Regions from separate parts of the Kistimonas ophiarachnellae genome, predicted to be linked through region 1. Evidence: predicted binding sites of a transcription regulator. Region 1 holds the regulator's gene; each other region holds the start of a gene.
The links. Region 1 encodes sigma-54, which starts transcription at its own class of promoters, with help from an activator protein. Its sites were predicted from a motif close to TGGCACNNNNNTTGCTNT; they were not measured.
Positions count from the first base shown of each region.

Region 2: nirB (nitrite reductase large subunit NirB) is a predicted target of sigma-54. The motif match lies at 1,049-1,066, and genes of this name have one in related genera.
Region 3: flgB (flagellar basal body rod protein FlgB) is a predicted target of sigma-54. The motif match lies at 1,392-1,409, and genes of this name have one in related genera.

Region 1 covers NZ_BAAJPA010000021.1:45,269-47,542, reverse strand. Annotated here, with positions in the region: gene lptB (LPS export ABC transporter ATP-binding protein) at 1-210, shown strand, start outside; gene AC27K1_RS20015 (RNA polymerase factor sigma-54) at 372-1,871, shown strand; gene hpf (ribosome hibernation-promoting factor, HPF/YfiA family) at 2,047-2,274, shown strand, end outside.
Region 2 covers NZ_BAAJPA010000002.1:357,733-360,006, reverse strand. Annotated here, with positions in the region: gene AC27K1_RS03815 (NarK family nitrate/nitrite MFS transporter) at 1-707, opposite strand, end outside; gene nirB (nitrite reductase large subunit NirB) at 1,127-2,274, shown strand, end outside.
Region 3 covers NZ_BAAJPA010000017.1:19,686-21,959, forward strand. Annotated here, with positions in the region: gene AC27K1_RS18480 (flagellar hook assembly protein FlgD) at 1-510, opposite strand, end outside; gene flgC (flagellar basal body rod protein FlgC) at 526-942, opposite strand; gene flgB (flagellar basal body rod protein FlgB) at 960-1,349, opposite strand; gene flgA (flagellar basal body P-ring formation chaperone FlgA) at 1,696-2,274, shown strand, end outside.

The DNA.
Region 1 (2,274 bases):
GTCAATGATATCAAGCAGATTATCCAGCACCTGAAGAATCGCGGCATCGGCGTCCTGATCACCGATCACAACGTACGCGAAACGCTGGATATTTGTGAACACGCCTATATTGTCAGCGAAGGTCACATTATCGCCGAGGGCGACAGTCACACCATCATGGCCAACCAGAAGGTTCGCGACGTCTATCTCGGAGAACACTTCCGTATCTGATGCAAAATCCGATCCAGCCATGTACTATACCGTCGCGAAAGCGATAACTGTCGCAACAGACTGAATAGCCGCAGGTGCAAACAGGCACCTGGCAAGCTCTCAGGGATGAGCAAGAACGACAACCGTGAATCAGATGTAGTGCAACCAGGACCGGTAGAGTCATGAAGCCATCACTGGAACTCAAGATTGGCCAGCAACTGACCATGACCCCTCAACTGCAGCAGGCTATCAGGCTGCTGCAGTTGTCAACGTTGGATCTGCAACAGGAGATCCAGCAGGCCATTGAGAGCAATCCGCTGCTTGAACAGGAGGAAAACACGCCTGAAAACAGTTCAGCCGATGACGCAGCAACGCAGGACAGCGATGCCGGCAGTGAAACCGGCCTGACTGACTTTGCAGCGGGCGAAAAAACAGAAAAATCCTCAGAAGAATCGGAATCCCAGGAAGAGTGGAGCGATCAGATTCCTACGGAACTACCCGTGGACAGCGGCTGGGACGACATCTACCAATCCTCATCCAGCTCCCAGAGCGAACGCTCTGACGACGACTTTACCAGCCGCAGCAGCGCCCCCGATTCCCTGCAGGATCATCTTGAGTGGCAACTCAACCTGACCCCGATGAGTGACACCGATCGCCTGATCGGTATGGCGATTATCGATGCAATAAACGACGACGGTTATCTGACCTGCTCTCTGGAAGACATCCTTGAGGGCATGGATCCGACACTGGAACTCGAACTTGATGAGGTCGAGGTCATGTTACGTCGTATCCAGCAGTTTGACCCGATCGGCGTAGCCTGCAGGGATCTACGCGAATGCCTTCTGATACAGCTAAACGGTCCTGACGTTCTGGAAGAACCCGCGCTACTTGCCGCCAAGCAGGTCGTTGATCAGCACCTGGATCGTCTGGGCAGCCGTGATTACACCACTATCATGCGCAAGGCAAAGCTCAAGGAGCCCGAGCTGAAAGCCGCCATTGAACTGATCCAAACCCTGAACCCGAAGCCCGGCAGCAGCCTTGAAACCGGTGAAGCAGAATATGTCATTCCAGACGTACTGGTCAGCAAGAAGCAGGGCGAGTGGGTTGTTGAACTGAATCCTGATGCGTCGCCACGTCTGCGCATCAATACCGGCTACTCCTCGCTGATCCGCCGGGCGGATAACAGCAGCGACAATACCTACCTGAAAAACCAGCTTCAGGAAGCCCGCTGGTTTATCAAAAGTCTGCAAAGCCGCAGCGAAACCCTGCTCAAGGTCGCCACCCGCATCGTCGACTACCAACGCGGGTTCTTCGACTATGGCGAGGAAGCCATGAAACCCCTGGTGCTGCACGATATTGCTGAAAGCGTGGAGATGCACGAATCCACCATCTCCCGTGTTACCACCCAGAAATACATGCATACGCCCCGGGGCATTTTTGAATTGAAATATTTCTTCTCCAGCCATGTCAGCACGGCATCCGGGGGAGAATGTTCTTCCACCGCCATTCGGGCGCTGATCAGGAAACTGGTCTCCCAGGAGAACCCGAGAAAGCCCCTGAGCGATAACAAGATCGCCGCATTGCTGGCGGAACAGGGCATTCAGGTCGCACGGCGAACCATTGCCAAGTACCGGGAATCCATCCTGATTCCGCCATCTAACGAACGAAAACGGCTGGTGTAGTCTACGCTGTGCCTAACAACCGGTTAGGGCACGTACAAACATACGCGCATTCCGGTAAATAGGTCGCAAAAACCCAAGACGACCGCCCCTGAGCAATGGTACACTAGAGCCGTCAGCCCGGTTCGTACGGAGTGCAAACCGGATGTGAGCGAACCTGTGATCAGGAGAGTAACGCATGCAAGTTAACATCAGCGGACATCATGTCGAAGTTACCGAGTCTCTCCGCGAGTATGTTACCAAAAAACTAAACAAGCTCGCTGAACACTGCGATAGCATAACCAATATCCAGGTTACGCTGAGCGTGGAAAAAGTCAGACAGCTTGCAGAAGCGACGCTCCACATACGCGGTGCGGATATCGCAGCGTCCGCCGAGCATGAAGATATGTATGCTGCCATTGATCTT
Region 2 (2,274 bases), on a different contig from region 1:
GCCAACGCGGCATACATTGGGATTTTCATAATCAGCAACAGCGCGAAATCACCTTTGGATGTGACTTCCATACCGCCCAGGTTCTTTGGCCGGAAATAGGTTGAACCTTTTGGGGTATCACTGACACTCATGTAGTAAACGACGCTGTATGCCAGTGACATCAAGCCTGTTATGCCGACCGCATAGCGCCAGCCATCCTCGCCGCCGAACAACAGGGCGACTGTAGGCAGAGTCATGGCCGCAGCAGCGGAACCAAAGTTGCCCCAGCCGCCATAGATGCCTTCAGCAGTACCCAGCTGCTTGGCAGGGAACCACTCAGACACCATCCGGATACCAATCACAAAACCGGCGCCGATACAGCCCAGCAGGAAACGGGCGATGGCGGCCTGGGTGAAATTGTCGGCCAGCGCGTACATAAAGCAGGGAATACTGCAAAGCGCGAGTAATGCCGAATATACACGGCGGGGGCCAAACCGGTCGGTCAACATACCGATGATCACGCGGGCAGGGATGGTCAAGGCCACGTTCAGGATTAAGAGGGTCTTGAGCTGTTCCCGAGTGAGTGACAGCGAGTCAGCAATCGCTGTGACCAGCGGCGCATGGTTAAACCAAACGACAAAGGTAATAAAGAAGGCGATCCATGAAAGGTGCAGGACGCGCATCTTTCCTGTAAATGAAAATAGATTGATTTTATCGGGTTCTGACATGTCTGCTCCTTGTCGAGACGTGCGTTATTGTTGTCAAGATCTCCTTGAGCAAAGATCAGGCCAGAGTGGTGATGTTGTGTTGTTGAGGCGGATTGATCATCGGACTAAAGCGGTTTTATTCCCTCCTATGGGTTTTTCTTTAGGGAAATGGATGAATGTCGCCACTGCCTGACGGGCACATTCGTTGTGCCCGGGGAAATTTACTGCACCAAATTGTGTGTGTCCTGAAGCACTGAAATAAACCCCTGTCGTGCTCCGTCTTGGTGCAGCGCGTCCAGAATGACGTGTTCTAGTTGTAAATATTTCCTCTAATGCATTGTTATTTAAGAAGTATCTGACTTAGGCGTGATATTTGCTTTATCGGTGTAGTCAGGTTGGTTTCATCCAACGCGAGAACAATAAAATGACTGGAGCCAGGTATGCAGCATAAGGAAACACTGGTCGTAGTAGGCAATGGCATGGTGGGCCATCGGTTTATCGAAAAGCTGGTGGATGCCGGTGGCCTTGAGCAATATGACGTCATTGTTTTTGGTGAAGAACCGAGGCCTGCATACGACAGGGTACATTTAAGTGAGTTTTTCAGTGGTAAGACTGCTGATGATTTGAGCATGGTTAGCAGTGGTTTTTACGATCAGTCAGGTATTGAGCTGGTGCTTGATGATCGTGTTGCCAGCATTGAGCGATCAACACAGACCGTCGTGTCAGACAGTGGTCGTCGGGTCGCCTACGATAAACTGGTGCTGGCGACAGGTTCCTATCCTTTTGTTCCCCCTGTGCCGGGCCATGACCGGGACAACTGCTTTGTCTATCGCACGATTGAAGACCTGGAAGCCATTCGCGAATCTGCCCGAACCGGCAAGGTGGGGGCTGTTGTCGGTGGTGGGTTGCTTGGTCTTGAAGCCGCCAAGGCGTTGAAAGACCTGGGGTTGGAAACCCATGTTGTTGAATTTGCTCCCCGTCTCATGGCCGTACAGGTGGATGAAGGCGGTGGTGCCATGTTGCGCAGGAAAATTGAACAGCTGGGTGTGTCCATCCATACCAGCAAAAACACGCAGCAGATTGTGGATGGTGAGGACTGTTTCCATCAGATGCAATTTGCCGATGGCGAAGTGCTCGATACCGATATTGTGTTGTTTTCAGCAGGTATCCGTCCGCGCGATGAGTTGGCTCGATCGTGTGAGTTAGCGCTCGGTGAGCGTGGTGGAATTGTCATTGATAACCAATGTCGCACATCGGATCAGGCTATCTACGCGATAGGTGAGTGTGCATTGTGGGATAACCGGATTTTTGGTCTTGTAGCGCCTGGTTACCAGATGGCGCAGGTTGTCGTAGATGATCTGCTGGGCAAGGAAGGCAGTGAGTTTGTCGGCGCCGATATGAGTACGAAACTGAAGCTGATGGGGGTTGATGTTGCCAGCATTGGTGATGCCCATGGCCGTACGCCGGGTGCGTTAAGTTATCAGTATGTTGATGAGGAAAGGGAAGTTTATAAACGGCTGGTGGTCTCCAAAAGCCGGAAGAAACTGCTGGGCGCCGTTCTCATTGGTGATGCTGATGACTACGGTTC
Region 3 (2,274 bases), on a different contig from region 1:
CGTAGCCATCGCTTCCAACCGGTACTTACCTTCCGGCAGGGGTTCATCCAGGTCCTTCAGGTCAAATTCCACCTGGCCGGATTGCTGGGCGCCCAGCGGCAATGTCGCCACCAGCTCATCGTTCTCGTCGTAGATATTGATCTTCAGGTCACCGGCGCTGGCGGGCAGCAGAATCTCGCCGTCCACCGTCTGTCCTTCCGACAGGTCCGCGCTGTTGGCCAGCACCATCACGTCCTTGCCCACCAGGGCCGAGGCATAGAGCGCCTGTGACGCATAAATCTGGGCGCCCAGGTCCGCCACCGCCCCCTTCATTTCGTCCATGCCGGACATCATGGTCAGGTCCGACAGCTGGCTGACCATCTGGCTGCTGTCCATGGGCGCGGTGGGGTCCTGGTTATTCATCTGCACCATCAGCATCTGCAGGAAGGCGTCGGAATCCAGGCCACTGGTGGAACTGGTTAACTGGGGTGGCGCTGTCGTCTGGGCGCCACTGATGCCGGAAACGGCCATGTCCTTATCTTCCTTTTACTGGCCCAGGGTCAGCAGTCGCTGCTGCATCTGCCGGGCGCTGTTCATGACTTCAATGCTGGTCTGGTAATTGCGCGAGGCCGACATCATGTCCGCCATCTCTTCCACCACGTTGACATTGGGGTAAAACACGTTGCCGTCGGCGTCCGCCATCGGATGATACGGCTGATGACGTACATTTGCCGGTGCGTCGCTTTCCATGATGTCGCTGACGGTGACGGAATAACCGGAGCCCGGCTCGCCGTTGACCTGTTCCATCACCGCGGCGAACAGTGGCTTGCGCGCCTTGTAACTGTCCGCTTCCGACGCCGCGGGCGTTTCCGCGTTGGCCAGGTTGCTGGCCACGGTATTGAGCCGGAGGGTCTGGGCCGTCATGGCCGATCCGGCGATATCAAAGATACGGTTGAGAGACACTGGGGGTTTCCTGCTGATTACTGCCCGTTGATCGCCCGTTCCAGCCCACGGACCTTCATGTTGAGAAAGGTGAAACTGGTTTCGTACTCCATGCGGTTACGGGCGAACGCCGCCTGTTCCTGTCCCAGCTCAACGGTGTTGCCGTTATGGGAGGGTTGCAGCGGCGACCGGTCATACACGACAGGTTGAGCCTGGTTGCCGCCGTCCAGCGACAGGTGACCGGCATCGGTCCGCGCCAGGGACAACTGCTCCTGCTGTTTCATAACGGCGCTGAAATCCAGGTCCTGCGCCCGGTAGCCCGGGGTATCGACATTGGCGATATTGCCGGCAATCACTTCTGCCCGCTGACTGCGCAGCGCCAGTCCCTGCTCATGCACCTGCAGGGTTTTGTCAAAACTGATACCCATTGACTGCTGCCCGATAACTGATGACGTTTTCAAACCGCAGCTTTAGCAATAGATGTGCCAATAAACATGGCATTAAAGATGCTAAGTGAAACCTCCTGTTTTTTTCGTTTTCCCCAGGACAATGCCCCATAGATATCCGCCCGATGGGCCGTGCACTTCCAATGCACAAGCTCACCCAATGAATACGCCCCTGCATACGAGGCGTAATCCGTCACGGCCATCATGCCGTTTATTGCCACGACAAAAAACGCCGGAAATATATTTCCCCCCGGAATCCTCCCGGCGAGGCAATCCATTGCATTTGTCGCTTGCCTGTCGATCCATAAAGATTGCCGCCGTCGTATGTATGACCCTGTTCCCTTCATGGCTTTATGCCGACACATTCGATCAGCAGGTGACCGATACAGCCCGGCAATACCTTCGGGAAAAAGCGAAGAAAACCGCGGCCGATATGCATGCGACCCGTTTCAAGGTGACAATCACGCCCCCGTCCGGCAGCCTCCGGCTTTCCCCCTGCCCTGTCACGCCCGAAATTATCGATATCAGCCGCGCCTCCCTGGGCGACCAGCGACTTAAAATGCGCTGTCCTGAAGGGCGGCAATGGTCATTTTTCCTGCGTGCAGACATCGCCATTTACCGACCGGTGCTGGTCACCACCCGTCCACTGGAAAGCGGCGTTCCCGTTGTCACATCCGCCGTTTCATTTCAGCTCATGAACCTCGCCGAACTGGACCGCGGTTACCTGACTGACCTGAAGGCACTGCGCTATCAAACGACACGGAAACGGATCAGGACAGGGACGCCGCTGAGACCGGACATGCTGACGGCCGCCAGCCTGGTCAAACGGGGGGAGCCTATCACCATCGTGTCCGGCATTGAAGGGGTAGAAGTCAGCGTGCGTGGCGAAGCGTTACAGGATGGCGCG